Alicyclobacillus sp. SO9: one gene and its partner. The protein of the gene in region 1 interacts with the protein of each later gene in a pairwise test. Links are inferred from orthologs where the notes say so. Each region holds a gene or a part of one and is shown on either strand. Other genes may lie near its edges.

Region 1 (16,308 bases):
ACAACCCAGGCAGTTGCCCGACCGAGTCCCTGCAACTGATTATGGCCTTTGGTGCCAACCTGTTGGGCATGACACCTGAGGAAATTTTGACCGCAGTAACGCGGAATGCTGCCTATGCCATCGGCCGCGGCCATCGCATTGGTACCATAGAAGTCGGTAAACAAGCAGACTTGTGCCTGTTTAATACAGATGATGTAGCCTATATCCCCTACCACTTCGGCATCAACCATGTTGACTGCGTGTTCAAGAAAGGACGCAAAGTGGTCTCAGGCGGAAAGCCCATTACCGACTAGCAGCGGGCAGAATATGCAGGAAGGATGTGAGTAGAAGCGTGATCGACAATACAGAAAAGGCAGGAAGCCGTTTTCGCGATAAATATGATCCCAAAGTGGCAGATTGGATACAGGCCTATGGCGGTGGCGGTACCAACGGTACGAGTCAGACCGGTCACACGGCTCACACGGATCACATGGGTCACGCGGGTCACGCGGGTCACGCGGATGAAGGTCCGGCGGAATTTGATGCGGCTTTGCTGGGAGCCCCGCTGAGCAAGACGTCCATCAGTCACTCAGCAGCCTTTCAGCTCCCAGATGCAATCCGCAAGTCATTCCAGGCGTTTACGCCGTACAGTGTGCACCACCGCCTCAACCTGGCAGACCGACTCCGCGTGGTCGACATCGGCAATGTCCAGATGCACAAGACTGACTTGGGGCTTTGCCAACAAAATATTGAGGCAGCTGCAAAGTCCTATTGGCAGCAGCATCGAAAACCCCTCGTGCTGCTGGGCGGTGATCACTCCATCACAGGCGCCTCCATCCTCGGCATGACGGAAGCCACCGGCCTGAGCTGTGGAATTGTCCACTTTGATGCGCACCACGACGTTCGAAACCTGGAAGACGGCGGACGGACCAACGGGACACCCTTCCGAACTCTGCTTGAAAGTGAAGCCATTGACGGGCACAAACTGGTTCAAATTGGACTCCGTGATTTTACCAATGCACAGGCCTACCACGAATATGTCCTCCATCACGGTGCCACTGTCTACACCGCACGCGATGTACGCAAGCAAGGCCTGCTTGAATTGGTCCAGCAGAGTTTTGACATAGCCAGTAAAGGTACCGATGCGGTGTATGTCAGCTTTGATATGGACGTGCTCGATCAGAGCTTTGTTCCAGGCGTACCCGCCCCCAGCCCAGGCGGCCTGGATATCTGGGAAACCATTGAAACACTGGAGTGGCTCGGTCAGCAATCAAATGTAGAAGCTATGGATGTGGTCTGCGCAGATCCAAATCAAGACTTTCGCGATTTGACAACCCGGGTTGCAAGCACCTTGGTCCTCTCCTTCTTGACCGGCCTCGCACTTCGCCAACCGTAACATTTGCGGCCCGATCCCGGTTGCATTCACGGACCCGGGCCCCGCTGGGCGCTGCCCGGGCTCAATTGCGGACCCAGGTGAGACGTTCGGAGCCCGGCTACACCGGCGCTGCCCGGGCTCAGTTGCGGACCCAGGTGAGACGTTCGGAGCCCGGCTACACCGGCGCTGCCCGGGCTCAGTTGCGGACCCAGGTGAGACGTTCGGAGCCCGGCTACACCGGCGCTGCCCGGGCTCAATTGCGAGCCCAGGTGAGACGTTCGGAGCCCGGGATACGTTGACACTTTTAGAACCGGCGACATTTGTTCAGCCCGGGACATAATTAGAGGTATTACACCAACACAACAAAGAGAGATAGCAGAGGAACGAAAAACAGCAGGAATCTCGTGTTTGCATTCACAGGCGTCTTGGGCACATAGTTTACGAGGTGATAAAACCACTTTTCATCTCTTGTATCCAGCGAGATATCCGTGAGGGCAGGGATGTCAGAGAGATACAATCGAGTTGGCGACGGTTCTGCATCGCAGAACCGCACCGTGTAGGTTCGGTTGCCACGGGGAGTGCGATTGGCCGAAACCCTAGCAGTCTCCGAAGACCCTGCAGTCTTCGAGGTAAGTGAAGCCCAAGATGATTTGCCAGTTACCAATTCCCGCTTAATTCCGTCAGCGCCGGCCGTTCCGCTCGTCCCTGCCGGAACAAATACATGGAAGACTTTAGCTGATGCCGACATGTCCACTATAAACCCTGTGAGAGGCTTGTCTCCATCTAAGCAATAAAAATCTACCCAGTCTCCTATGCAAAGAGAATGCTCCCGCACCAGTCTCCCTCCCTTTCATTCGATTGATTGTTCACATTGGAAATTGCGAAGCCACAGCATGTTGGCATATTGGATGCGTTTGCGCATCCATACAATTAGGTTGAATTGACTGTCTGGATGCCTTGAAAAACGAGATCTCGATTCGACGTTCTATGTTCGAACGACACATCAGAATTTGATATTAGAGTTTGAAGCCAGGATTTGAGATTAGGGTCTGAAACCAGGATTTGAAGCCGGGATATCAGTCTCCGATATGATATACCTACGTGTCAAGAAGTTTATATCAGAATTATCGGTTTATTTATTTAAAAGTATACACAATGTTCACAATAACGTCACTAAATATTTGATTATGGTATTGCTTTTTTGTTGAATTACGTTCCGTAGCGGAATCTATGTGTAAGATGGCCTGCCTGCGAGCTAGCTCGCCGGGACAGGACGGGCACAGGAGAGGCGTGGCAGGGGCGGTGCTGAGAACCGCGAAATCCCACTACAGAGGGGTGTGATGCGGGCGAGGCTGAGCCAATAGAGATCCGAGAAGCGCTTATTGCCTGAAATCAGGTCCCCGCCATCAAAATAAGCGCGCGAGACAAGCTTATTCCCAAGGCAGCCATCGGATCCCAGGGCCATTCGGGTGCTTAAGCACTTCGCAGGAGCTTATTTGTGTGTGCGTGTCGCCTCAATGCCATATAAGCGTCTCGTGGATCGCTATTTCTGCTGATCAGCTCCCGGGGACCACCCACCGTCACATTTTCGTCACATCCGAACCACTTCAGATACTAATTTATGGCGGATTTGTGAACGGAGGGGTGTGATGTGGGCGGGGCCTCGACAATAGAGATCCGAGAAGCGCTTATTGCCTGAAATCAGGTCCCCACCATCAAAATAAGCGCGCGAGACAAGCTTATTCCTAAGGCAGCCATCGGATCCCGGGGCCATTTGGGTGCTTAAGCACTTCTCAGGAGCTTATTTGTGTGTACGTGTAGCCTCAATGCCATATAAGCGTCTCGGGGATCGCTATTTCTACTGATCAGCTCCCGAGGACCACCCACCGTCACATTGTCGTCACATCCGAACCACTTCAGATACTAATTTATGGCGGATTTGTGAACGGAGGGGTGTGATGTGGGCGGGGCGTGGACAATAGAGATCCGAGAAGCGCTTATTGCCTGAAATCAGGTCCCCGCCATCAAAATAAGCGCGCGAGACAAGCTTATTCCTAAGGCAGCCATCAGATCCCCGGGCCATTCGGGTGCTTAAGCACTTTGCAGGAGCTTATTTGTGTGTACGTGTAGCCTCAATGCCAGATAAGCGTCTCGGGGATCGCTATTTCTGCTGATCAGCTCCCGAGGACCACCCACCGTCACATTTTCGTCACATCCGAACCACGGCAGATACTAATTTATGGCGGATTTGTGAACGGAGGGGTGTGATGTGGGCGGAACTGAATTCTTCCTCCCTTCGCTTCCTCCCTTCGCTTCCTCCCTTCGCACATTTTCGTTCATTGTCCCTGAAGCCACGCCTTCCTCTTCCTCTTCCTCTTCCTCTTCCTCTCGCTGCACCGCAATCACTATACTCAACATCCTCTGGATGCAGTACAATCCATACCATGCAGTACAATCCATACATACTGACTCTTCATTCCTCATGCAGAAAGAGTGATACAGGTGTTCTACTTTTACATCGTAAAATTCATTGAGAGCCTCTTCTTGTTGCCAGGACTGTTTATTGTTTTACTGCTGGTTGCAGCGGCATCCATATTGTGGTCAAGCAAGCGAAGGGACGCGGTCAACTCTGCACCGACAGACAACGCAAACTCTCGCCACGAACCGTCCATACGCCTGCCGAAAGGGCGATTCCTCAGAGTCCGTGTCTATGCATCCTTCGTCATCGCCGTTGCCTTAATTCTCTACCTCTCTTCTACCTCGTTCGTCGCCTATGCTTTAATACGCCCCTTGGAACAGAGCTACAGTCCTCCCAAAACGCTGAATGGGGACGCGCTGGTAATGCTCGGGGCCGGGGCAACCTTTGGTACACCGTCTATTACCTCATTAGGCAATCTTTCGGGAGATGGCGCCAATAGATTGTTAACAACGGCCCTTTTGTACAAGGAGACGCAATTGCCTATTATTCTAACGGGTTTGCCTGTCCGCGACGGCACCTCTCCTTCACTCATTGCGAAGGCCAATTTGGTTCGTCTGGGAGTCCCCTCTAACCGTGTATTCATAGACAACCACAGTCTTGATACGAGGCAGAATGCAATTCACACCAAGGCAATTTTGAAGCACCTTGGCCTGTCGCATCCAATACTAATCACCTCCGCATACCACATGCGCCGTGCGGTGTTGGACTTTAGGAATGCAGGTGTACAGGTTCTTCCTTTCCCATGTGGTTACTACGCTAATGAAGACAAATCCATTAGCTACAACAGTTTTTTCCCGTCTGCTGACGCGCTCAAAATAACGGAAACGGCAATCCATGAGTATGTAGGAATTCTGGCGGCAAAAATGAGAATAGCTGGGTAATCCCAATAGCTTGACCGTCGGGCACAGAGCCAACGATTGAGCTGATCACGGAGTGGACTAGTCATTAATTTATGTCTCTGATTGATTCCCGGCTGAATTTGAGCCAATATAAAGAGGATTCCACTTTGTTGAGAAATGAGGCAGTGTATTCGGTGCTTGGGCATAGAGAACCGCTATATTTACAAGTGATAGAAGAAATACAGCAGAAACTTTCGACAAAGGAATGGGACATTGGCGAAAAGATCCCGTCCGAAGATGAACTATCGGAAATGTTCGGCATATCAAGGGCTACACTGCGTGAAGCCGTCTCGTATTTAATACAGCGCGGCGTTTTGGAAAGACGACGAGGGGTTGGTACTTTTGTCAGTACCAGAATCCAAGGCGGACTTGAGAGCTTGGTCAGTGTTACGCAATGGATAGAAAAGCATGGCTACAAACCCGGTACAAAGAATGTAGAATTTTCAACGCGTGCTATCACTCGCAAGGAAAAAGAGCTGTTAAAGAACTGGGATATGGAAGAAGTAGGCGTAATTCGCCGTATTCGTACCGCGGACGATGTTCCAGTAATGCACTGTGTAGATATTTTGCCGCTTCAGTATATGCCTGCAAATGAGGCCGACATGGGTGAATCTCTCTTTGTCTATTTAGAGACAAAGTTTCGTGAAATCGTTACGACTGCTGACACGTCAATTGACGTAGGACACCCGTCGCAAGGCATTGCAGAAAAACTCGAAGTCCTTCCGGAAACCGCGTTGTTGCACCTTCATCAGGTACATCTGAATCAGAAAGGATTTCCGCTTCTGATTTCTGAAGATTATTTCCTTCCCAGTCGCTTTCGCTTAGAAATTTTCCGTCGAAGATGGTGACTTGCTGTTCCCTCTGCAAAGCGGAAAGAGGATCTGGAGTTACTGGGCATGTCCCAGGGCTCCCAAACTTACAGCAACAGGAAGTCTCCACCAACAGTTCTCACACCTATGCCAATGTCCTCTAGTTCTGGGCGTGCAGAGAAAAAGCCAATCACAATCAAACCCACTTATTCAATCGTATCATTCGGTATTCAGCGAAACTGTAGCGACTACAGTTAATAAAGGCAATTCGTCCGCTTATTTTTTCCTTCGATCACGCTGGCTCCCGGCGGCCCAGGCGATCCCGGGAATCCCGCCGCGCCCCTTGCCTGCCGGCCTCGCCTACGCGCCTTGCCTGCAAGGCCGTTAGTGCCTGAAAAGATCACTAATCCTCCAAGCCGCGATGCAATTGTGATCGCAATGATCCCTAATGCCACTTGCCGAAAACTTTAGTGTCATAAATGCGCACTAATCTGGGTAGCGTCAAAATGCAGCGTGGATAATAGGGAGCATCGGGATCCCTATTCTAAATCGGCCATTGGCCATAGGGATCGAATCGATCACTATCAGTTAGCGGATATTGTGATAGGGATCAAAAGGATCACTAAGCAAATGTGAATGTGACAAAAACAGACTCGATGAATCTGACCGCCTGCAACTGTTCGGGTGCCTGCGTCAGACGCACCCTCTTCGCGACTCAATTAGGAACAAAAGGTACACAAAAGGAGAAATAAAGCGGAATCATGCGAAAATAAAGACTAATTCGGTCAAACAACTCCGCCAGCCTGCTTCCATCCTTCCGAACTTCCATCCTTCCGAACTTCCATCCTTCCGAACTTCCATCCTTCCGAACTTCCATCCTTCCGAACTTCCATCCTTCCGAACTTCCATCCTTCCGAACTTCCATCCTTCCGAACTTCCATCCTTCCGAACTTCCATCCTTCCGAACTTCCATCCTTCCGAACTTCCATCCTTCCGAACTTCCATCCTTCCGAACTTCCATCCTTCTGAACGTAACCTAACCTAACATCCTATGGCCGCCCCATAGTTCGGCTGGCAGTCAGTTTGGCAGGACCTGAAGTTCCTGATAGGTGTTATACATTTCCGGTTTACACTTAATCTTCTTTTTTCCTCTTCTCAAAGCATTATCGATGGATTTTTTACTTTGCAGTTTGAGAATTTTCTGTATTTCTTCGTAGGTGTATCCATGGATATAGAATAGCTTCAAGCAATCGCGCTCCAGAGTGGTGAAATCTCCGTTCATTAAGTATTGTTGCACGGAGGAGAGTGCGGTGCGGCGCAGAAAACCACTTTCAGCCGATCCCGCTTTCGGCAACTCAGTCAGGACCCACTCGAAGGTACCTTCCTCTTCTTCTGTATCCAGCCGAATTGCCGTTCTATTGGCGTAGGATTTCTTGCTGTACATGTAACGACGGATACGAGCCTTAATATGGTTTGAGGCTACAAACCGACAATACGCCGGAAAGGAGAGTTTGTTTGGCTCAAACTTTTTCACGGCGTGCCAAATTTCAATCCGGAGCCACTGCTTAATCTCATCGCGTTCCACAGGCCACTGCCTGATGAACTTGTTGACAAGCCAGTCGAGCTCAGACTCCATTGTTTTAATAACATACTGTAGGTCTTGGTCGTTGGTCTTAGCCGATATCGCCTTCTCGTCTATATACATCTTCATCACCCGCTACATTACATTTTTCTTTATACTGCGTTCTCAAAGAAGGAGTTCGGATCCATGATGAGTGCAACGGTTCCGTCGCCCAGAATCGTACCGCCGGAGAACCACTGTACTTCTCGCAACCGAGATCCAAGCGGCTTCAGAACAACTTCAGATTGACCTAACACATCGTCCACTGCCAAGCCGAGTTTACGATTTCCTTTGTGTACAACAATGGTGTACTGGTCCTTCCCGCTATCCATGCCAAAAGCAGAGTTGACTCGAACCAAGGGAACGACTTCGTCTCGCCACTTAAACACTTCTTGTCCGCTCACGGTCTGTACCGACACATCCGCTTCAACTTCAGACACGCTGCTAAGCGGCAGAAGGTATGGGGAGCCGCCGACGGACACCATGAGGCCTTGCATGATTGCCAGAGTCATAGGGAGTTGAATAATGAACTTGCTTCCTTTTCCCAGTTCGCTTTGAATCTCAATGCGTCCGCCCAACGACTCAATCTTTGACTTCACGACATCCAGGCCAACACCGCGGCCAGACAAGTCTGTCACAGTCTCCGCTGTGGAGAAACCAGAAGCGAACAAGAGTTGATAGACTTGCTCATCGCTCATTGCTCTCCCGTCCTCAACGATGCCCCGCTCTATGGCACGTGACAAAACTGCATCTCTGTTGATGCCGCCGCCGTCATCCTCAACTTCAATAAACACGGAGTTTCCTGAAGAATAAGCGCGAAGGAAAATGTGGCCTTGGACAGGCTTACCGGCGGATATGCGGTCCTGTGAGGATTCTAAACCGTGATCGAGCGCATTGCGAAGCATATGCATAATGGGATCGCCGATTTCTTCAACAACAGTTCTGTCCAGTTCTGTCTCCTCACCTGTCATTTCAAAAGAGACTTGCTTGTCCAGTTTCTGTGATGTATCGCGAACCATTCTGGGAAAACGGTGGAAGACGGTACTGACGGGGACCATACGGATACTCATGACAATTTCTTGAAGTTCATTAGAGATGCGGCTCATGTGCGCCACGGTCTCGCCCAGTTCCGTGTGGCCCAAATCCTGTTCAATCTTTTGTAACCTGGTTTTGTCAATGACCAATTCTGAAAATAAGTTCATTAATACGTCCAGTTTTTCGGTATCCACACGAACTGTACTTGAGGCTTTCCGCTTCGATTTTGACGAAGAAGCCCCTTCACTTTTCTGCTTGGCCGCGTCAGCCGTGCCTTCAGCGACAGTAGTGCTGTCTGCCGTCCAGTTCCGAACCGCAACTTCTGCAACACTGGAAACAGATTCAAGCATGGCACGAACGGCTTCTTCCGTCTTGTCCGACCACATAATGAACAACACATCAGTGTCTAGTTTTTCATTGTCAATGTCGGCCATCGAAGGAGAAGTGTATAGGAGTCTATCCTGTCCGCCGACAGCTTCGAACAACATGTACAAACGAGCGCTCTTCATGGCTGTATCCGGGTACAACCGAACCCCTGCTTCATACACGTTTTTTTGCTGGGACAACGCTGCCTCCACAGCAGTCAGGATGTGGTCTTCATTAGAGAGTTTTTCCTGGGGTAACAGGCTGCCTTGATCACTTGTCAGACCAGCTTGTCCAGTCCACTGTTGTAAAACCCGAATCTCCACTTCAGTTACTGATGAAACACGCTTACCAATGGCTTCAATATCATCCTTGGTTGCCAGAACAAACGAAATATCTCCTGTATGTTCTCCTGTTTCAAGTACTGCAGCATCAGGATTGGTGGACAACAGCTCATCTTGATTGAGGCCTTGCAACACCTGAGCCCATCTTGCCATTGGCATGATACACTCTGTTGCAAACCCAATGGTGATGTCATAGACTTGGTAGCCTTTTTCGATGGCCTTCCGTGCAATGGACTCAATTGAGTCCTGAAGCTGCGCGGACGCGGTACCAGATGTGTCCACTGATATCTCCTGCACTTGACGTTCCGCTGTTGCAGAGACTTCCTTCGGAGCCTGTGTTTGTCCATTGGCGAGCCGCTCAACCGCCTGCACCAATTCCCGGACATCTGTCTCTGGTTCAACTTGTGTTTCTTCAATCCCGTCAAGCAGTTGTTCAAGGACATCGAGTGACTGCAGCAACACATTCACAACATCCGTAGAAAGCTCGACACTCCCTTGTCGAATGCCGTCAAGGAGGTTCTCTGCCCGATGTGTAATCTCCCCCATGCGCTGAAATCCCATGGTCATAGCCATACCTTTGATGGTATGAGCCGCCCGGAAGATAGTTGGTACTTGCGCATCGTCCTGTGATTGTTCCATCTCCAGGATGCCGTCGGACCACGACTGCAAGTTTTCCCTGGTTTCATCAATGAACATGGAAAGATATTCACTGCTCATGTTTAGCCCACAACCTTCTTCAAGGCTTCGACAACTCTGGATTCTTCGAAGGGCTTCACGACGAAGTCAACTGCGCCCGCTTGAACCGCTTCAATCACCATGTTTTGCTGACCCATGGCAGATGCCATAATAATCTTGGAATTCGGATCCAGTTGTCGAATTTCCTTGAGCGCCGTCAGGCCGTCCTTTTCCGGCATAGTTATATCCAATGTGACAATGTCCGGATTAAGTGCCTTGAACTGCTCAAGCGCTTCATTTCCGTTGGCTGCTTCACCCACAACGGTGAATCCATTTTTCTCCAACATGTTTTTCATCATCATCCGCATAAAGGCTGCATCGTCTACAATTAATACATTGGCCATCACCCATTACCCCCTGAACAAAATTATTCTGTTACCCCATCTATCATTGTCGCCGCTGGTTGACTCGCACAATGCGAAGCAGGCGTTTGTATATAGATACCAACTCGTCAACCTTCTGTAATGAGCAGGCTAATTCTCATGTCACCCACACTCTCTACCGTTCCCGCCACTGACAAGGCTGTATGAAACCCGCTCAATTTGGTTTGCCCGACCAAAACCGTAGGCGGCGTTACCTCCAGCAGCATTCCTCGTTCTGACATGTTGGTACACATGTTTCCGCCAACCATGTTTCCTATTTCTCCTACGAATGACTCCAGCATCTCTCCCTCTAGAGCCATTCCGTACATCGAAGCGGCCAGTGTGGAGTAGACATCCCGTTTCGCTTCAATGATGAGCCGGCTTGGGTAGTCACCTGCAATGCCAATTAAGACGCCCATTTCCGGTTGGTGAATAGCATTTTTCAGTAATTCTGGAGCTCCAAGATTGACTGGTGATGAAATGACTGTGGTCACTGCGTCCAATGTGCTGTTTAAAATCTCCGTCACTACCGACGATAAGGCCGAATTTCCGCCCATTTCTATATGCCTCCCTCGTGCTGCGAGTAGAATGAATTGTCTTGTCACGATAATGACTACGCTGGGAAGCTGAGCATTAAATTCGTATGAGTGCTATGTACGACGTAGTCTATCAGCAGTTGCCCTGTATTCATCTCCCAAGGATTTGGATATAAAAAATAGCGCCTCAAACACAGGCGCATCTTTAGAGTAAATATACTCAGGCAACTCGGCCGGCATAGTACAAAAGTCCCTTAGCCCCGTAGCTTTGCGCCCCAATGTTTCCATTGGTATGCCGTTTTTCTGAAATTTTATCTCTATTATCCTGCATGATTTATCGAATTTTGTCAACTAAAATCATTTATCAAGACCTATTTTAAAAGGGGATCCGTTCAGTTTTCACCGTTTGAGCACAAACCTCTTCAAACGCAGACCTATTTACAAACGACTTGTTTTATGGTAGTGATGTTACAAGAGTCAAATGTTTGTCTTAAACTTCTGCGTCATCGACTGAACGTCTCACAAGACAATCCATCGACTTCTTGCATTCAATTTTTCAACTTCATTTTTCAACTTTACTTTGAACTTAAAATGAAAAGAGGTGAACATATTGCGGTTAAAGGCGAAGTTTTGGGCTCTGTTCTCCATCCTCGGTTTTTTTGCGGCAGTTAATGCAAGCGTTTGCACATCTCAGGCTGCATCTCAAATTTCTAAACAACAAGCGGAAAACATAGTTTCCAACGCATTTCACCCTGGATCTGTTGAGAAAGCCACAAAGATCTCCAATCAACAAAAGCTGCCGGAATGGAACATTTTATATGCAAACGGTTCCACTGCACTTGTGTCTATGTCCGGAACAGTTGAGCGGTTCTCTTCCATCGCTACTGCGGCCTCTGCCAAAGGAAAAACCACGAACAAACAGGCTGTGGCCATTGCCCGGAAACTGATTCAACAACTGGATCCGTCTCATTCCAAACTCGTAAAATTGGACCCTTTGCATCCAAATGTTTTAAAAGGTGCCCAATTTACTGTGAGTTTTACCAGAGTTGCCAACGGCATCCCGTTTCCGGCCAACGGTTTCAAGGTAGCCGTCAATAAAAACGGATCCATCGGATCGTACAGTCGTACCTGGTCAAACAGCGTGGCGTTCCCGGAGAAGAAAGGCGTACTGTCACAGCAAAACATCATCAATCACGCTGACAATTACCTGACTTCCAGTCCGCACGTAACCTTGTTTTACTACATGGTGCCGTGGAAAAAGACTCCTCAATTACTCGATCTCGTTCAGACCAAAGGCGGACAGGTAGCTCTCTACGCCAAAAACGGAACGCTGGTGACACCGCCAAACAGCAAGCAGTCATCCGTAGCTGTACACATCCCAATCTACAAGCAGGCCTGGTTCAAGTGGACGACAGTGGGTGTTGCATCGGTGCTCCTGGCCAGTGCCCTGTTTGGGGCGGGAGTCAAGTTTGGCCGGAGGAATTTAGGTCACGAAAATCCAAATCCGGCAGCGTAGGAATGTACAGAATACAACAACTTAAGGGCCATGCATTGTGGAGACTTTGCACAACAACCCCGTAACTGACTGGTCAGTTCCAGTCAATTTAGGGGGTATTTTTGATCTGGAAGGGGTCAGAAATGAAATGAAAATGAAAGGAAAACTCGGCAAGCTTTTGGGAAGTTCACTGCTCTTCTCAGTGGTTGCTGTCTCACTTTCCGTAACGCCTGCGTATGCATCAGACTACACAGGCAAAGTGATTTACCAAGTTGTCACCGATCGCTTCTATGACGGGAATACAAGCAATGATAATCCATCATCGAGCCCCAATCTGTTCAGTGCCAATCACAGCAACTGGAAGCTCTATTGGGGAGGAGACTGGCAAGGTATTGCAGACAAAATTCCTTACCTCGCGAACATGGGCGTAGGCGCCATATGGATTTCACCCCCGTATCAAAACATTAATGTACCGGCTGTCTACAACGGCGTGGATGAAGCAGGATACCACGGCTACTGGGGTATGGATTTTATGGTACCAGAGCCCCATTTCGGAGACTGGAGTGCCTTCGACAACCTTGTTAAGACAGCACATTCGTACGGCATCAAGGTCATTATCGATTACGCACCCAACCATACGAATCCCAACGATACCGGTGCATATGGCGCACTCTACGATAACGGAACAAAACTCGCTGATTACCAAAATGACCCCAATGGATATTTTCATCACAACGGAAGTATTTCGAATTACAACAACCTTTACGACGTAGAGTACAAGAACCTGTTTGACTTGGCCGATTTGTCTCAAGGGAATCCTAATGTCGACCAGTACCTCAAGTCAGCGATTGACACGTGGATGAGTCATGGCGTAGACGGCATTCGTTTGGATGCAGTCAAACACATGCCTGCAGGCTGGCTGAAAACCTTCGCCAACCACGTATACACCAATCACAACACATTTATTTTTGGCGAATGGGCCGACGACTCCAGTGCGACCTTGTGGCCGGAAGAAGTGAAATTTGCAAACACGACTGGAATTTCCCTATTGAACTTCAACTTGAATAATGCGATTCGCAGCGTCTTTGCCAACAACGCCAACATGAGCCAACTAAATGACGCCATCAACCAGGATGCAACGGAATTCACGTATCCAAACCAATTAGTCAATTTCTTCGACAGCCACGACGAACCGCGCTTTCTCAGTGTGAACAACAACAAAAACCTCTTCAACGACGCGCTCGTCTTTGAGTTAAACGCGCAAGGAATTCCGGACATCTACTATGGAGACGAACAATACCTCCACAATGACACCAACGGCGGTGGAGACCCGTACAACCGCCCCATGATGAACAGTTGGAGCGAGACCACGACTCCCTACAAAATCACGCAGGATTTGTCCAACCTGCGCAAACAGAATCCAGCTTTGCGCTTTGGCACAAGTACGCAAAGGTGGATGAATAACGATGTCTACGTTTACGAACGAAAGTTTTATAATTCCGTTGTTCTGACAGCCGTCAACAAGAGCACCACAACCTCCTACAATATCACCGGACTGGATACAGCCCTGCCAAGCGGTACGTACCAGGACGTTCTCGGCGGACTGATGGGCGGCCAAAGTCTGACCGTCAACAGTGGTTCAAGCGGCAACAACCCTGCCAATGCCTTCACCCTCGGGCCGAACCAAGCTGCCGTATGGTCATACACGTCTGCACCTTCCAAACCTGAAGTTGGCAATGTCGATCCCGTCAACGGCCAAGCAGGCAACACCATCACAATCGCCGGCGATGGGTTTGGCTCGACTCAAGGCACCGTCAACTTCGGCAGCACTCCTGCCCAAGTAGTGTCTTGGAGCAATACGTCCATCCAGGTAAAAGTGCCCAGCGTCACGCCAGGCAACCAGAACATATCTGTAGTTACCAGTTCCGGGACATCAAACGGCATTGTCTTCAGTGTACTCAGCGGCAAACAGGTACCCGTAAACTTTAAAGTCACCAACGCTTACCCAACCAGCTATGGCGACAACATTTACCTCAGCGGAAACACGCCCGAGCTTGGCAACTGGAGTACAAATACAGGCCTTGGAACGAACACCACCACCTCAGCGTGGGGACCCTTGCTCGATCCCAACAATCCAACTTGGTTCTCCATGGCCAGTGTTCCCGCCAACACAAATCTTCAATTTAAGTTCTTCGACTTGCAGGCCGGCGGAAGTGTCGTGTGGGAAAACGGATCGAACCATACCTATACCACCCCGACAAGCACGGAAAGCGATGTCACTGTCAACTGGCAGTACTAGAGTGCCAGAGTGCTTTGGACGCCCGGGCCGATCCGGTTGCCCGGGGCCGTTCGGCGCTGCCCGGCCGCTCGGGGCGCTCGGGGCGCAGCCCAGCCTCTGCCCAGCCTCTGCCCAGCCGCAGCCCAACCTCAGCCCAGCCGCCGATAAGCTCCTCTCGGATCGCTATTTCACCATTTGCACCGAAATTCGCCAAATTAAGCTCTTCTCGAATGCTTATCCGGCTCCAACACCCCTCTTTCGCACCCCTGGACCGCCGATAAGCTCTTCTCGGATCGCTATTTCACCATTTGCACCGAAATTCGCCGAATTAAGCTCCTCTCGAATGCTTATCCGGCCCCAACACCCCTCTTCCGCACCCACGGACCGCCGATAAGCTCTTCTCGGATCGCTATTCCCTCCTTCAACCCCCAAATGTTGAAGATAAGCGTTTCTCAAACGCTTATCCTCCACTCCATTACCAGCGCCGGGCCCGCGCTACTCACCTGCACCCCCGCACTCGCCGCTCCGGGCGCAGCCCAGCCTCTGCCCAGCCGCAGATAAGCTCCTCCCGGATCGCTATTTCACCATTTGCACCGAAATTCGCCAAATTAAGCTCTTCTCGAATGCTTATCCGGCCCCAACACCCCTCTTCCGCACCCCTGGACCGTCGATAAGCTCTTCTCGGATCGCTATTCGCTCCTTCAACCCCCAAATGTTGAAGATAAGCGTTTCTCAAACGCTTATCCTCCACTCCATTACCAGCGCCGGGCCCGCGCCACTCACCTACGCCCGCGCCACTCACCTGCACCCCCGCACTCGCCGCTCCAGCCGCAGTCCAGCCGCCGATAAGCTCCTCCCGGATCGCTATTTCACCATTTGCACCGAAATTCGCCAAATTAAGCTCTTCTCGAATGCTTATCCGGCCCCAACACCCCTCTTCCGCACCCCTGGACCGTCGATAAGCTCTTCTCGGATCGCTATTCGCTCCTTCAACCCCCAAATGTTGAAGATAAGCGTTTCTCAAACGCTTATCCTCCACTCCATTACCAGCGCCGGGCCCGCGCCACTCACCTGCACCCCCGCACTCGCCGCTCCAGCCGCAGTCCAGCCTCAGCCTCAGCCTCAGCCCAGCCGCCGATAGGCTCCTCCCGGATCGCTATTTCACCATTTGCACCGAAATTCGCCAGATTAATCTCTTCTCGAATGCTTATCCGGCTCCAACACCCCTCTTTCGCACCCCTGGACCGCCGATAAGCTCCTCTCGGATCTCTATTCGCTCCTTCAACCCCCAAATGTTGAAGATAAGCGTTTCTCAAACGCTTATCCTCCACTCCATTACCAGCGCCGGGCCCGCGCTACTCACCTGCACCCCACTCACTACTCACTTCTCCACTCTATTTCCTTTACTTCGGGACAGCCTCACTGTGTCGCACCACAGTAGGCACACTGTCATGTCTCACAATTCGCCCCCCAAAGCCGTCATTCTCAACCTAGGTTACCGCCGGACGTACTGGTGCTTTCTGTACTGGTCCCTCCCGCATTACTGCCGGACGTACTATTGCTCCCCGTACTGCTTCCTCCCGTATTGCTGCCCGAGGTAGTGTTGTTAGTGGCGTTGCTCCCAGGGGTCGTATTCGACACTCCCGATCCCGTCGGGTTCTGTGGAGTCCCTGAGGCGTTGCCGTTGTTGACCGAATTTCCTGCGCCTGCACCCGATGAGTTATCTGTGCTGTTGCCCTGGTTGCCCTGATTGCCGGAGGTTGTATTTGACGAATTATCGACTGTGTTTTGCGTCTGATTACTCGTCTGGTTACTCGTCTGATTGCTGGTCTGATTGTTCGTCTGATTATTCACCTGCGTGCCTGTAGAACCTGCCTCATTCGTCTGAGCGTTGTTCGTATAATGAAATGCCTGCGGCGTTTTTCCTTGTTCCGCGAGCCGAACCACATCAGCAAAGATCTTTGCCGCGTTAGCCGAAGGATCCAGCGGGGACATGGT
Region 2 (16,153 bases), 1.0 Mb from region 1 along the record:
GTTGGGAAAGACATACGCTTTGTGGACAGCTGCGCGGCAAGCGAACGGAAAGTGGCTTCTGTTCACGGATGCCGATGTGGCGTTTACGCGTGATGCAGTGGAAACTGCAATGAAGTATGTCACAACAAGAAACATAACTCATTTAGCATTATCACCGCGTATTATTGCAAAGGGATTTTGGCTGCGGTCTGTAGTTTACTTCTTTCTGTACAACGTGGTTCTAGCCTTTAGGCCGCAAAATGCAGATTCTTCTCATTCATCTGCGTCGGTAGGTATAGGGGCCTTTAATCTCATTCAAAAACAAGCCTATGACAGCGTAGACGGACACCGCAGCGTGGCAATGCGGACGGATGAAGATTTAGCGCTTGGCTCCGTCATAAAGAAAGCTGGTTTTAAGCAGGTGTTTGCAGGCGGTACACATCTTCTGTCCGTTGAGTGGTACAAAACCTTGTCTGAAATGACACTGGGGCTCGAAAAAAACGCTTTGGCACCTTTTCACTATAGGTATTGGTATTTTTCGTCAGCAATGGCAGCCATGCTTCTATTCTATAGTGGGCCTGCCGTTGGTACAATTTTGTCTGCCGGATGGACAAGAGGTATTTTCGCCTTGGCCTGGGCAATGGAAACCTACTTGTTTTACATGACAAGAAAGTACAGCGGTGTGTCCGCATTGTGGTCCATCACAGTCCCATTGTCAGCCCCAGTTTTATGTTGCATTCTCGTACGAGCTGCAATGCTTACTGCTGTAAACGGAGGTATTCGCTGGAGGGACACATTTTACTCACTGCGTGAACTAAGAAAGCAAAAATAGGCAATAGACCTTTTGTTTGGACCGGATATTGAGTTGCGCGGATAGACCCTGAAACTTCCACGTTAGCACCTGGTTTTACAAAGCCTTAAGAAAACCTCAACGCAAGATTAATGAAAGAAAAGTAGGATAGGTGTAATAAGCAAGATACAGATAAATGAGGGGGTTGCATGGGTGTCAAAAGAAAAAACATTTAAATCACGTACTATCCACTTGTTGGGCATGGCAGGTCTTGGCCGCAATGTAGGATATGGGGCAAATAAGGTGTTCACGAGCCCGATGCTTCAGAATCTTCACATTTCGCAGCCTCTCATTGGACTAATTTTGGGCCTTGAAGGACTCTTGGGATTGATTATGAACCCATTAGCTGGATGGCTCAGCGACCACACAACGAAACCTGGTTTCCGCCGAAAAATCTATGTAGCCATCTGTCTTCCCGGGGCAGCTTTAGCTTGGTTGTTGTTCTATTTTCTTCATCAACCTCTTCTTGCAATGATAGTCATTGTCATCTTCTATCTTTTCCAACAGACTTCCATGAGTCCTTATCAGGCGTGGATGCCAGAAGTTGTTCCGGCGTCCAAATGGGGTGTCGCGTCCGGATACTTGAACTTATGGTGGCTAGTGGGGAATCTTGCAGCATTCCTTGTCATTCCTATGGTCTGGACCTTTACTCACACAGGAGCCTTTATTCTTACGTCAGCAATCATGGTTCTCGGCGGATTGACAACTGTAATCGGTGTACCAGAGGCTGTCGTTCAGAAAACGGATGCTAGAAACAAACCGAGATTCTCATACAGAACATTGCGGCACAGAAATCTTGTTCTGTATTTTACGGTACATTTTTTAAGCTGGTTGTCCTACGAATCAATGGCCTCCTTTTTTACACTCTTCGTGTTACATGTTGCCCATGGCAAACAAATAGATGCGGCTCTGGCTATGGCCCTTTATACTGGAACCGGCATTGTAACAGCTTTTGTCGTCGGTAAATTGTACAAACGGGTTTCCCCTAAACTTATGTTGTCCAGTGCTTTGGGACTATACGGCTTGGTCAGCCTCGCAGGACTATTTATTCACTCAATGACAGGCGTCTACATTGTCGTTGCAATTGAAGGCGTCTTCTGGGCTGTCAACCTAACCGTGTCCTTTGCACTTGTTACGGATTTGCTCCATCAAATTGTCCAAAATGAGAAACGAGAAGAACAACTGCGCGGCGGATTATTTGGTCTCAATACGCTTATGGAAGCAGCCGGGTTACTCATTGCAGCTCCACTTACCGGGGTTGTTGTGTCCTGGTCAGGCAGTTATTCCAGTATGTTCCTGGTGAGCATGACAGCCAGTGTGCTGGCAATCGTATTTGTGCTTAGAATTCGCTTGTCTCGAAGCGGAGATTCGCAAATGTAGCCTTCATCACCCCACATGGCCGATAAAGATTCTTGACTTGGACGGACGAATAGCAGACACACCGCGCAGTATAATTGGAGCGATAAGTGTACACTCGTGACGTACAGCTCCAGATTGTCCATTTTCTCCAATAGGTCGATAGAACAGAGGAAAATGCACTATACTGGAAACAGAGAAACACTGCTGTGTGTACGTGGCATCACAGTCTCACGAATCACAGTCTCACGGCATCTCTGGACCTGCCTTTTCCAGCATCAAGTGTGCAAAGGCGTGACAAGATGGCAACTCTGTCAGAAGCGACAATCCTGCTTGTCGACGACGAACAATCCATTGTGGACATGCTTAAAGTTGTGCTCGCAAAAGAAGGCTTCACATCAGTACATGTTGCCCATAGCGGTAATCGGGCACTAGAATTGTGTGACTTGACCCATCCGGACATTGTTGTGCTGGATGTAATGCTCCCTGATATGGAAGGCTTTCTCGTCGCGCAAAAGCTGCGTGAAATCACAGACTCTCCGATTCTCTTTCTGACGGCCCGCAGTTCCGATTTGGACAAATTAATGGGATTCGGAATGGGCGGAGACGACTATATTACAAAGCCCTTCAATCCACTTGAAGTTGTAGCGCGGCTCAAGGCGCATCTGCGCCGCCGCCTTTCCCCCGACAGCCCAGGTGAGCGAACGTTCATACCGACAGACCATACCTCCGCGGCCACGAAAGATGACAAGGTTCTTGACTTGGGGCGGTTCCAAATTCACGAACACGCTGCGCGCCTTGTGGTCAATGGACGAGATGTCGACTGCCCTGCAAAAGAGTTCCAGTTGCTTGTATTTCTTTGCAAACACCCTAATTATGTATTCAGCCGCAACGAATTTTACGAAGTGGTTTGGGGTGCAGACAGTCTTGGTGATGACAGCACCGTTATGGTACATATTCGTAGGTTGAGAGAAAAGATTGAAGCCAACCCAGGCAACCCTTCATACATTGTTACGGTTCGAGGTTTAGGATACAAGCTTGTTTATCCCCCCCAAAAAGCGAAAGTCACACTTGAATCCGGTGACCATCTATGAACCTGAAGACTCGACTGACGATGAGATTCCTATTGCAACTCGGACTGCTTGTGGTATTGCAGAGCGTCGTCTACATTGGAATAATGGTCGCTGCGAGGCGAGCAACCATCGACTTTTCATCCAAGGAACGAGTTACTGCTGCGTCGATTTTGGAGCATATTCCGAAGTACACAACCCTAACTGGCAGTACCGTCAGCATTGCGCCAACCGTATTGAGCAAAGTCGCTCACGCCGGTGATTGGTTGCAAGTCCTTGATGGAAACGGCCGACAAATATATGCTTACCGCGTTCCCAACAACATTCCTACTCACTATAGTCCAGGGTACCTGGTCTACGAACACAGCAAATCCGACTTGGGCTACACACTCCACACGTGGTATGCAGAGCTGAACGGACAATCCATCACGTGGATTGTTGGAGAGAAGGCCAAATCATATTCAGGAGTATCTCTGCTTCAACTCATCCTCGCGTTTGGATTATCCCTAGTCGGCCTGCCGCTGCTCGTGGCACTCTTGTTTGGCCGGCGCCTCGGCGCTCCCTTGCTGCACATGATGTCATGGCTCCAAGGTCTGGCAACTGGCACATTCGATGAACCCAAGGATACCAGCGGCACTCCGAGAAGCCGCAACGCGTCTGGTAAAATACGCCGCTCTTACCAGGTTTATAGAGAAGTGCTCGCAGCGCTCAACAATTTATCTTTAACCTTGGCCCGAAATGAGGCGGAGTACAGGAAACTTGAGCAAACCCGAGAAGAGTGGATTACAGGCGTATCCCATGACTTAAAGACACCTCTGTCCACGGTCAAAGGGTATGGTGACCTGTTGTCGGCAGTCGACTATAGCTGGACGGAAGCCGAGACGAGAGGGTTTGCCAAGATTGTTTCCGAAAAAGCCGAATACATGGAGAACCTAATCGAAGATTTAAATCTGACGTTCCGGCTAAAGAATGAAGACCTGCCGTTGGAACGTCGCCCTCAAGACATTGTGGAATTTGTCCGAAGGCTCGTTATCCAACTGATAAATACTGAGACCCATGAGCATCAGGAGGTCACTTTCAACAGCTATTCTGATTACCTCATATATCCATTTGATACACATTGGCTTGGCCGAGCTCTCGAGAACCTGCTGTCCAATGCAGTACTCCACAATCCACCTGAAACCAGCGTTAAAGTCCAAGTGAAACCCGTGAACGCCTTTGATTACATCCATTCAGGAGTCAAAATTTCCATCTCGGACAACGGCCGCGGAATGGACGAAGAAACAGTAGAGCACCTATTTGATCGCTATTACCGCGGGACAAATACCAATCCGGAACACAGTAAAAGCAGCGGCTTGGGAACAGCCGTTGCCAAGCAGTTAATTGAGTCACACGGCGGGCAAATTGACGTGCATAGTGTACCGGGCGAGGGCACAAACATTACGATTACTCTGCCGCCGCAAAATGAAATACTTAAAAATTGACTACTTGTTCAGCTGACATCCTTATTCCAACATACCTTCATTGTTATTGAATTGCCACCTTCCTGTTCACAGAAAAGTTTAGCTCCTGTTAAGGAAGCCTTAAACAGTGTGTAAACTTGACCCTCTATCCTTGGATATGAGGTGATTGAGTGTGAGTGAAACTGTGATTCAGACAATGGATCTAACCCGAAAGTACGGGCGCCAGCTCTCTGTAAATAAACTGAATCTGAGTGTGCCCAAAGGCAGTATTTATGGTTTTCTTGGTCCAAACGGTGCTGGGAAAACCACCATTCGCATGTTGCTTGGCCTAATTCGTCCCACTGAGGGCCGTGTGAGACTATTTGATAAGGACTTTCCCAAACACAAACTTGAAGTGCTTTCGCGTGTCGGCTCCTTGGTGGAGAGCCATTGCTGCAGATTGGGTAAAACTTCGAAAAACGTGGATCACATTTCTCGTTTTTCTCGGCCCCTTTGGTGTCATTTTGGTAAACACTCTGCGCTTTACGCTGGGCTACAAGTGGCTTATCCAACAACCGGATAAGTGGGGAGCCGTCATGAACAGTGTCAATGTCGTTCTAATTCCTACACTGGTCCTTGGTATCGCAGTATTGGCATCTATGATGAACAGCATCGAGTACCAAGGACACATGTGGAAGCAGTTCCTAGTACTCCCTGTTCCCCGCTATGTTTTATACCTCAGCAAATTTTTCTGGCTCATCGCGTTTCTTGCCGTTTCTGCAACGCTTGCTGTTGTGGGAACATGGCTGCTCGGACTAGGCCTTGGACTTCCTCGTCAAATACCTTGGGCACTAATTCTAAAGGACGGATTTTACCCATACCTGGCTTCATACGGAATAATCGCTTTCCAACTCTTGCTTTCGACACTCTTTAACAGCCAGGTTTACGCACTCATTGCAGGCGTCGTCGGGTTTATTGCCAGTACAACAACACTTCTGCCAAAGTGGGTTCCCTGGGTATATCCTGCCATCGCTTCACCTGTGTCTCCCCACTATTCAGCCGTGTTTGTCTTATACGGCATTGGCTTCGGAGTACTTGTTGTGAACGTTGGATTGCTTGTGTTTCAACGCCAAGAAATAAAGTAAACCCAATATAGAGTGAATGTAGAAAGGAATCAACTGATGGTGTTTTTACCCGTACTAGGTTCCGAGTGGAGGAAGATACGCTACTCCAGCGTGTGGATCCCGTTACTCATATCCCCGGTTTTGTCCCTGACCACAATTGGGTTCATTCGACGCACACCACATCAGCAAATTACCTGGCACGACGCCTATGGCGTAACAGCAGCCTTCTATGGACTGCTGCTCTTTCCGCTGCTGATTGGTATCTTGACGTCGTTGGTCTGCAGATTTGAACACCTTGCGGGAGGCTGGAAACAGATTCTGGCCTTGCCTGTCCGACGGACCTACATCTACTCCGCCAAATTTACAATTATTATGTTTTTTCTTGCCTTATCCCAAATCCTGATGTTCTTTTCAGTTTTGTTTTCAGGGTCCGTGCTACTGCACATCAATGGACCTGTTCCATGGAGTCTTATGCTGAAAAGTCTCGTTGGCGGTTGGGTGGCCGCAATACCTTTAGCAGCTTTACAATTGTGGGTCTCAACATGGTGGAAAAGCTTTGGTGCTCAATTTGCTGTCAACGTCATTTTTACCATTCCATCACTCATGATTATTAACTCGTCAACATACTCCCCCTATTATCCTTGGGTACAGCCAGCGCTGGCAATGCTCCCGAGCGACAGCGGAAGCGGATGGAATCTCACTCACACAGCCGTTTGGACAGTCATTCTGTCTTCTGTGGTTTTTACTCTTGTTGGGCTGATTCATTTTTCTCGACGGGATGTTCGTGCCTAACCACAGTTACTTGTCATCGTGACTCAATGCTCTGACACTGTTCTCAAGTCCGGTATCATTCAATACCTGCCACACTGCGGTACTGCCAGATGTACGTTTTGCGGTCTTTTTGAGTTCGCCAGCGTACCGGGAAATCACTTCAAAACTCAAATTGTTAGAGGAGGTGACCCGACATTCGAGGACAGACAGAGAGATAGAAATGCCTTGCCTCGACACCGGAACGCCTCGTCTATCCAGACTCTCTTCGCGCTTCAAGTCCGTACGCTTAGGTAAGTCAGGATAAAATCGGGAAACTTCCCTATCAAAGCGCTGGATGACGGTCTGCGTCAAATCCCAAGTATAAACTGTATCTGTCACGAGTAAGAAATCGTCACCGCCAATATGACCGATGAAGCCTTCCCTGTCGCCTGCTTTCCCCAGGGTTTCACGAAGCATTGCAGCAGTAAAGCGAAGCACCATATCGCCATTCAGGAATCCATATTCATCGTTGAACCACTTGAAACCATCGAGATCGGCATAGATTACTGCAAAAGGACGACTTAGGTTGATGCGCCGCTGTATCTCTCCTTCGATACGGCGGTTTCCCGGCAGTCCTGTCAGCGGATTAGCCTCCCTCGCAAGTTCCATCTGCATTTCCGTGATAATATTGAGCACATCTCGAATCGTCAACGCGCCCTTTATCTCAGATCGTTGTGTCACTATCACTAAATCGTAGACCTTATCGCGGTGCCGCTCCATGGCCATCTTAGACACCGCATCAAGTGGTGTCGTCAATTCCACAATGAGTGGTTCTTCATCCATGACATTTGAAATGGCACGATTCCAAAAGAGCGCGTAACCGTATTTAAAAGCCAGCCGCTGAAACAGTTTCTCCCTCATGACCAGCCCAACAGGTTTTCTATCGCTGACCACAGCAACACCTGTCTCATACTCAAACTCGGTAAAGTATTTTACAATTTGCGATACGGGTGTATCTGGAGTCACTTGTTTAATGGGCCGAACGATTGACTCTGCATTCCCATTTCGATGCATATGAACACCCTGCAAATCCCCAGGCCAATTCTCCGCAAATTCGGATGCGAAGTTTATCAGCGAAGGGTTATCATCCTTGTCCCACGTCAAAATCTCACCCTCTTGCAGCTAACTCTCTACCAATCCAGCGCTTTCCACCCCAGAATTCTCTCCATGTCGCTATCTAACTCTACTTCTGTATCTATCTATCTCTATCCATCGATCCGTCGATTCTAACCTTCGTTATTGCGGATATGGTCCTGGTCTGCCTAGAAGAAAGCCCTGACCGCAAGGAATGCCGCAAGCCTCAACACACTCCAGTTCTTCTGGTGTCTCGATGCCTTCAGCAATGACTTCTCCCGAAAAGCCAATGCTAATTTGATGAATTGCTCGTACAATATCTTGTTTCGTACGATCACTCTCAATACCTTGGATGAGCGACATGTCTATCTTTACAAAGTCGGGTTTTACTTGCATCAAAGTGACGAGACCGGAATGTCCGGCTCCCACGTCGTCGATAGCAATCTTGTAACCCTGCTCTTTGTAGTGACGGACGAGTTGCAAGAATGCTTGATAGTCCTCGATTGCGTGATGCTCAGTAATTTCAAACACAATTTGGTTTGGCTGAAGTCCTGTCGCTTTCAGGACAGCCAATGTCTCACCTTGACGAAACGACGGGTCAGCTAGGATATTTGGTGAAATATTCAAAAACAGGCGCTCACACTCCGATATCCGGGCTTCACGAATTGCCGTATTACGGCAGAGCCTTTCCACATCAAGTAACCAGCCGCATCGTTCCGCAGCACTAAACAACGCTTTTGGTGCCTGCAAATCAGATTTATCTGGTCCGCGAACAAGGCCTTCCCAACCAATAATGGTCTTTGCTTTCAGGTCCCAAATTGGTTGGTAGTGAACGGTAACTGCTTTTTCGTTTATGATGTACTGCAGTTGTTCTACTATGGAAAGGGAGACGACTTCAGTGTATCGCCGAGCAATTCGCCCTGCTTGCGTCACAAGCGTAAACAAATCGACTTGTTCTTGGCTCACGCTTTGCACGTCGGATCTTGAGGCGCTCCCGTAACGGAGACTAAGAAGGTCAAAGTTTTCCCGGTGAAGCGCTTCGTGAAACTTGCTTTCCAGGTTTCGAACAAATCTATGGATGATGTCCTCGTGTACACGCCGCACAATATTCCCGCAAAATACAACAGCGAAACTATCATCAAATAAATGGACTGGTTTGAGTTCAGACCAAGGTAAATAACCCTCGAAAAGAATCCCTGTCAACACGCCTTCAAATATTTGCAGCACGTCTTCACAAGCTTTACCGCCATGAAATTGCTCAAATCGGCTAAAACCCACAATGTCGATAAACAAAACTGACTCAACACGAGGATGTGCAGCCTCAAACTGTTTCATGGTGTCTCTGAAGAGACTCGGAATTTTATCTATCAGATCTGGATTTGATACTATTATTTCGTTCACCAACCAATCTTCGAGATCCCTTTTCGCAGCTTCTACAAGTCAACTTACTTTAAAATGACTCACCTGCTGCTCCAACCCTTCCGCCATTTTATTGAGTGAAGCTGCAGAGGAAGCAGTCCTCTCCAGCAGCGATAATTGTTGCCCAGTCGAAAAACTTGCATTTTTCATTCCTCTGGTAGTCGTGTCAATAACCGAAGCCACAGTCTGAATGCCTTCCTGCAGTTGCTCCGCTCCGGCAGTCATTTCCTGTAGACTCGCTGCGACCTCCTCTGTCTGCGCCGACACACCGTGTATCGATTTTGATATATCCGCAAACAAGTTCCCAGTTGAATGAACCTTCGTGATACCGTCAGCAACTTCTTCAAGAGTCCCCTGCACAGATGAAACAGCTTGGCGGGTTTCTCGCTGAATCACATGGATTATCTCTGAAATTTCTTCGGCGGAAGCAGCAGACTGCTGAGCAAGTTTCTTGACTTCCCCTGCTACCACAGCAAAGCCGCGCCCTTGTTCACCAGCCCTTGAAGCCTCAATGGCCGCATTCAGAGCAAGTAGATTTGTTTGACTGGCAATTGAAGTGATAACCCTGATAATTTCGCCGATTGCCGACGATTCATCTCCAAGGCCTTTGATGCTCTGTGCTAGCGCGTCTACAGAATCACGAATCGAATCCATTTGTTGCACAACCGTGTCTACCGACTCATTTCCTCTCATTGAAAGCGCAAAGGCCTGTCCAGCAGACTCTGACATATCCGATGAAGTCCTTGAAATGATGTCTATTTTCTCAGAAATGGCCGTTACGCTTTGAACTATCACTTCAACTTCACTTGCTTGGCGTTCTGCTCCTGCTGCAGCCTCCTGCATAATGGCCGTTACTTGTTCATTCACACTCAGGTTGCTTTTGGAATTTGAGGTCAAGTCTTCAGCAGACGACACTAAGTGCTGAGAGGATGAGTGAACTTCCCGGATAAGTGCACGCAGCGACTCTGTCATGACATTAAAACTCTCTCCGAGTCGTCCCACCTCATCTTGAGACTGTAGTTCTACTCTATTCAATAGATTTCCAGAGGCAATTTTCCGGGAGGCTTCCACTAATTTCTGCAACGGCTTGACAATACGTCGTGCGACAATCCATCCCACCAAGAGCGCTGCAAGAAGAAGCGCCAAACCGACCGCCATAATCTCATTCCTCAAGGTCTGCTCTTGGGTCATTAATCGATTTAGGGGAACCCCTACAAACCACATGCCAATAGCGTTACCCTTATTGTTTACGATGGGTGTGTATGCACCTTCATACACTGTACCTGCAATTCTCACTTTCCCAACTGACTCTTTCTTTTGCTTCAGGACTGCCTGAATTACTTTTGCGGATGGATTAAGAGTCGAGAGGGCTGCTCCGCTTTTGCTCTTGATGCTAGTCGCCACTGGTTGACTCCCAAGGAAAACGGTAACGGCGTCACCCAGTTCTTGACTGACTCGTTGTACGACCCCTGCATTGTTATTTAGTTTAATTCCGCCCTTCCACAGTGTTCCTTTTGAGACATCCCAGCTTCCGTTAAATTGATTATCAAAAAGTGTAAGCCCCAGTTTCACGTCGGAGCCCAGTTTGCTTCGGCTGGATTGAGCAGCCATTTTGTTGACGACATTCAGACTCAGAAAACTCAGGATTAACATCGAGAAAATAGAAATGAGTGCTAGCGAAATCAAGATTTTTGATTGTACCCCAAGGTTTCTTAACGGGTTTTGAAATGTCCTGGTGTTTTTTTCTTGGTTGCCATTGTATTTCCGCATTTTCCATCCTCCCCTATGGAGGATCATATTTTAGAAACGTAAATAAACAATAAATGTTTGCTAAAATTTATGTAAAGACCAATACGTTGTACGTGGATTGGCAAACATCAGAAGCTAAGCGCCGGCAGAAGACACCTTGATGACGTCTTCACTCCCGGGAATAGTCACGTTGACGATAGTTCCAACGCCGACTTGACTAGTGAAATCAATTGTTCCTCTGTGGTCTTTGACAATCTTTTGTGTGACCATGAGCCCCAGTCCCGTGCCCTCTCCCTTCGTCGTAATAAAGGGCTGCCCAAGCTTCCCAAGAATGTCTTCCGGAATACCGCACCCTTCATCCTCAATTTGAATTAAGGCCTTTTGGTGTGATTCTTTGATTCGAATCGTAAGCTTACCGCCATGCGGCATCGCCTCAATTGCATTTTTGATGAGATTTACAAACACCTGTTTCATGGCTGTCTCGACACAGCGGATCAGCGGGTTAGAGTAGTATTCCGTTACAATTTCAACACTTTTTAAGTGAGCCTGTGTCTCAAGCAAAGCCAATACTCCCTGTAGAAGAAATTGAACCTTTCTCTCCTCATAGGTTACAGCCTGAGGTTTGGCAAGCATCAACATTTCTCCGGAAATCAACTCAATGCGACTGAGTTCTCGTTCCATGATGTCGAAGTACTCAAGTTTTGCACCTTCGTAGTCAGACCGCAAGACCTGCAGAAAACCTTTCAAAGATGTCAAGGGGTTGCGAATTTCATGCGCAACCCCTGCAGCCAACTGGCCTACCGCAGACAACTTCTCAGATTGCATGACAAGTTGTTGTGCCTGCCTCCTGTCGGAAGTGTCTCGAATAATCAATTGGACTACGGATTTTCCTTGATACGACAACGGAACGGCAATAACTTCGGTTTCAACAAGTTGTTGCTGCAGGGTCAGCCATTTTATTTCTGTTAAATGGAGCAGTCTCTGTTCAACCAATACTAAACGTGTTTGTTCTTTGCACATCACTCGGTAATCCGGGTGCAAAAAGTCCGCAACGGGCCTCCCAGTAATCTCATCCAAATGCTCTGCACCAAACATTTTCATGCCCGCTTTATTAATATAAATCCACTTGATACCATCGACTACCGCAATGACATTTAAAGAGTTTTCCACAAGCGTACGATAGCGCTCTTCACTTTCCCTTAATTGCACCTCTACTTTTTTTCGTTGTGTAACATCTTTGGCAATGCCTATCATCCTTACCGGCGAACCTCCATCGTCCACAAGCAGCATTCCTTGTGAATGGACGACACGTGTGTCCCCATTTGGCCGCAGAAACCGATATTCAACATCACAGGGCTGGCCAGCTAAAGCGCTTTGCATGGCTGCAAGCACCAAATGCCTGTCCTCCGGATGCACGAAGTTATTTAAAAAGTAATGGGACGACCCCGTTGGCTGCGGGTGCTGCCCGATACGAATTGCACCGTCTGACCAAGTAATTTCATCGTTCACAACATCCCATTCCCATATTCCAATGTTTGCAATGACCTGAGCCTGTGACAACAATTGGTGACTGCGTTTTATCTCAGACTCCATCACCTTTTTGACACTCACATCTTCGAAGTAGACGTATAATCCTTCATCACCGGGAAACGCACGTACGTGAAACCACTTCTTCAGCGGGCGATAATACTCCTCAAATTCAACCGTTTTACGTTCTTCTACAGCCCGGTGATATTCGTCATCAAATGCAGACCCCAGCGCTTCGTGAAACTCGGTCCATATGGACTTCCCAATTAAATCACTACAGTGTCGACCCAGCAGTTCACACGCAAGTTTGTTGAGAAAGGTGAAATTCCAATCCTTGTCCACCGCAAAAAAAGCCTCCGAAAATTGATTTATAAGCTTATGTACGTCAATTTTCCGATTGTCTTGCGACCAGTCAACATCCACCCCGCATTCCCCCCTCTTACCCATGACGTCCGTCAACCTGCAGTCCCCCATTTGATACAAAGCAAACAATATCTCCGGTTCCCCTCCCACTTGCATCAAGCTACTTTCGTAATTCTCTGTCTTCACGACATTCTCCTGCAGTAACACCAGTGCTGCCTAAGCCCAGGCTTCCATCTATTCGGCCGTATACATCGTTGTATGGAACCAGTTCACTGGCTTTGCATTCAAATGGTGAAACTGTCTAAAAAGCCATTACTAAAAAGCAATTACTGATTATTAAGAAAATGTTAAGATTATATTAATTTCACGTAAAGAAAAGGTGTTTTTTCCGCATATACTGTTTTGTATAGAAGCTTTTCTTTTTTTTAAGATCAGACACAGCGTCCATTGGGAGTATCTGCCATACCTGATATAGAGGAGGCAATCATATATGAACAAGTTCATCAGCGTCCTGATTGCGTGTTTGATACTGCTAGTGCCAACGACTCTTACCGTCTCTGCACGGCGTCAAAAACTGATACCTCTGCCCACTCAAAAGACCGAGAACCAGTTGTCTGTCTTTCAACCTTCTCTGAACCAAAACATAGTCATTAAGACAGCGGATTCAACTGTGTCTCCGTCCGATATTCATGACGTGATATTTATACTCCAGAACTACAGTATTCCGGCGCTCAATGCCGATATCAACCACGGTATTAACAAGCCGCTGTACATCCTGCTTTTTAATAGTAGAGACCAGTTCAAAAAGGCTGTTAAAAAATACTTTCCACTCGCGGCGAACACACGAGACGGAATTATACTGAACGGTTTCGCAAATGAGACGACTGCCTTCATACCTATCTACAAATACCGGTATGTCCAAAATGGAGTATCTCACTACGCGAACTCAGAACTAGCAAATTATCTTACTCATGAGTTGACTCATGCCGTCCTAAACGCAGACACGGTTTCCGTTCCTGTGTGGGTCAACGAAGGATTTGCCTGGTACAATGGTATGAATGCAGAAAGTAAGTTCAATCAGTCTCGTTCAAGCCAACTCTCCAATTCTAACTACTACAACTTGGATTACGCTGCCCAAACCAGCGGAATTGCTCCATTAAATCAAAATGAAGCAGAGATATTTAAAGAAACGAAATACAACCTGGAATTTGAAGACTTTGCCGCTGTTTCCGAACTCATTTCCGATTACGGTCTGGCGGCGTTTCAAAAGTTTGTCTTCGCCTCAAGTCAGGAATCTTTTGCGAGTGCGTACAGACAAACCTACCACAGTTCAATAACGGACTACGAACACTTCTTTTACGAATACACCAGTAATGAATAACACCAGTAATGAATAACGAAAGTCGTATGGGCCAGCATCTGGTTCAACAGAAAGAGGAGGTGCAGGCAAAAACGACTCCAGTTTAGGCATAACGGGCTTCAATCAGTCATTGCTGTTCCATCACCATTGCAAGGACTTCTGCACCAATCTGCGGCAGAGGAATAACCTTGTCTACACACCCCAGATTTACTGCCGATTTAGGCATTCCATAGATGACACAGGTGCTTTCCGCCTCGGCAATGGTCACAGCTCCCGACTGTTTTGCTGCCAACATACCCTTTGCACCATCACTTCCCATTCCTGTCATGATTATCAAATGACGGAAAACATCTTTCAGCAACGCCAACGACTCAAACAATATGTCAACAGAGGGGCGGTGCATATTACGCTTTTCAGCTTGGTCTAGTACAATCCGAAATTCTCCGCTTGCATTGACAACTGTCATATGAAAATTGCCGGGAGCAATATAGGCTTTGCCGTTTTGCAAAACCTCATTGTTTTGTGCTTCCACAACTTCCATGTCACACTCATGATTGAGACGGTCAGCAAGAGATTTCGTAAACGTTGGCGGCATATGTTGAACAATGAGGACAGGACAAGGCATTGACTTCGGGAAGCTTCTGAGTACTACATCCAACGCCTTCGGGCCGCCCGTTGATGTCCCTATTGCAACCAATTGGACAACCTGGTGCGATTGCTTAGGTACATCAGCCGTATGAAAACGATTGCCCGTAAGGTTAGAACGGCTGAATTTAATAAGTCGAGACCCCGCAATTGGTAAACTGGTTTGGGCTGCCAACTTAACCTTGGCTACTAACTCCTCTGCAACACCAGCAATATCGTTATACCGATTGTCCGGCTTGGCAATAAAGTCGAATGCGCCACTGTTCAGTGCTTCCAGGGTAGCATCTGCGCCCCTGCTTGTCAGAGAACTCACCATAATGACAGGTTTTGGAGACTCCATCATGATGCGTTTCAACGCGCTGATTCCATCCAGCTCAGGCATCTCTACATCCATGGTTACCACGTCTGGTGAGAGCTGTTGGATACGGCGCAATGCATCGACACCGTTACGCGCGATGCCTGCCACTTGAATGTCGGGATCTGACTCCAACATTTTTGTAATCATCATTCTCATGAACGCTGAGTCATCGACAACAAGAACTCTAATTTTCACTATCCACACCTTCTCCTAGCGTCACACAGTAGTTTTCGAAGAACCTAAGCAAAGTTCTGGTATGACGCGTCAACGAACTGCCTTCGACGTGATTAGACATATTCTTGTGCAAGATTAATACGGTGTCAATCCCAAGCCAAAATGCGTTGTCAAACACTCATTGAATCGATACCATTGTATCTAGTGCGGAACAAATGATAAACACGAATAAAGGAGTTTTCTTGACATGATTGAAAACAAAGTTATTGTAATCACGGGTGCCAGCAGCGGCATCGGACAAGCTGCTGCGGTTCGCTTGGCAAAAGCAGGTGCCAAGGTCGTATTGTCCGCGCGCAGAGTAGACCGACTCGAAGAGACAGTGCGAAAAATAGTGAATGAAGGCGGACATGCAACACAGTTTGCAGTTGACGTTACAGCGAAAGACGATGTTCAGTCTTTAGCAGATTTTGCTGTGAAAACCTACGGAACTGTTGACGTGTGGATAAACAATGCCGGTTTGATGCCGCTTTCTTTTCTGAATAAGAGAAAGCTTTCTGAGTGGGATCAAATGATTGACGTCAACATAAAAGGGGTTCTTTACGGCATTGCAGCTGCACTACCCATTATGGAACAACAAAATAGCGGCCATATCATTAATGTCTCTTCCGTCGCGGGCCACCGAGTTGGCATGGGCGGAGCAGTGTACAGTGGAACCAAATTTGCTGTCCGCGCCATTACAGAAGGGCTACGGATGGAACTATCCTCAAGTTCAAACATACGAGCGACCATTATATCACCCGGTATGGTTGAAACCGAACTGCTGTCGACCATCACGGATGAAGACGCTCTTTCT

The links.
Region 2: the proteins of GI364_RS01770 (region 1) and GI364_RS06230 interact in binary tests that used the Escherichia coli proteins (3 or more experiments, as listed by UniProt). The link is inferred for Alicyclobacillus sp. SO9 from one-to-one orthologs.

The regions. Positions count from the first base shown.
Region 1 is NZ_CP066339.1:404,482-420,789, reverse strand. What follows is about bases 6,949-9,970. They hold GI364_RS01770 (chemotaxis protein CheA), read right to left. Parts: upstream 9,622-9,970; coding sequence 7,276-9,621; downstream 6,949-7,275. Other genes in these bases: GI364_RS01765 (response regulator), read right to left, coding at 9,624-9,970; GI364_RS01775 (sigma-70 family RNA polymerase sigma factor), read right to left, coding at 6,949-7,246. In the rest of the region: hutI (imidazolonepropionase), read left to right, coding at 1-293; GI364_RS01805 (agmatinase family protein), read left to right, coding at 320-1,375; GI364_RS01800 (hypothetical protein), read right to left, coding at 1,704-2,189; GI364_RS01795 (hypothetical protein), read right to left, coding at 3,587-3,814; GI364_RS01790 (YdcF family protein), read left to right, coding at 3,857-4,714; GI364_RS01785 (GntR family transcriptional regulator), read left to right, coding at 4,840-5,580; GI364_RS01780 (hypothetical protein), read right to left, coding at 6,327-6,530; more of GI364_RS01775, read right to left, coding at 6,620-6,948; more of GI364_RS01765, read right to left, coding at 9,971-9,983; GI364_RS01760 (chemotaxis protein CheX), read right to left, coding at 10,091-10,558; GI364_RS01755 (YcdB/YcdC domain-containing protein), read left to right, coding at 11,148-12,053; GI364_RS01750 (alpha-amylase family glycosyl hydrolase), read left to right, coding at 12,181-14,331; GI364_RS01745 (hypothetical protein), read right to left, coding at 14,545-14,766; GI364_RS01740 (hypothetical protein), read right to left, coding at 14,810-15,334; GI364_RS01735 (hypothetical protein), read right to left, coding at 15,378-15,626; GI364_RS01730 (transglycosylase domain-containing protein), read right to left, coding at 15,796-16,308. UniProt on the Escherichia coli protein: Involved in the transmission of sensory signals from the chemoreceptors to the flagellar motors. CheA is autophosphorylated; it can transfer its phosphate group to either CheB or CheY.
Region 2 is NZ_CP066339.1:1,409,610-1,425,762, reverse strand. Bases 13,287-16,153 are described here. They hold GI364_RS06230 (protein-glutamate methylesterase/protein-glutamine glutaminase), read right to left. Parts: upstream 15,322-16,153; coding sequence 14,251-15,321; downstream 13,287-14,250. Other genes in these bases: GI364_RS06225 (SDR family oxidoreductase), read left to right, coding at 15,548-16,153; GI364_RS06235 (gluzincin family metallopeptidase), read left to right, coding at 13,287-14,144. In the rest of the region: GI364_RS06290 (glycosyltransferase family 2 protein), read left to right, coding at 1-811; GI364_RS06285 (MFS transporter), read left to right, coding at 983-2,209; GI364_RS06280 (response regulator transcription factor), read left to right, coding at 2,497-3,279; GI364_RS06275 (sensor histidine kinase), read left to right, coding at 3,276-4,739; GI364_RS06265 (ABC transporter permease), read left to right, coding at 5,123-5,842; GI364_RS06260 (ABC transporter permease), read left to right, coding at 5,879-6,613; GI364_RS06255 (diguanylate cyclase domain-containing protein), read right to left, coding at 6,620-7,735; GI364_RS06250 (EAL domain-containing protein), read right to left, coding at 7,868-9,106; GI364_RS06245 (methyl-accepting chemotaxis protein), read right to left, coding at 9,146-10,894; GI364_RS06240 (PAS domain-containing protein), read right to left, coding at 11,009-12,949; more of GI364_RS06235, read left to right, coding at 13,254-13,286. UniProt on the Escherichia coli protein: Involved in chemotaxis. Part of a chemotaxis signal transduction system that modulates chemotaxis in response to various stimuli.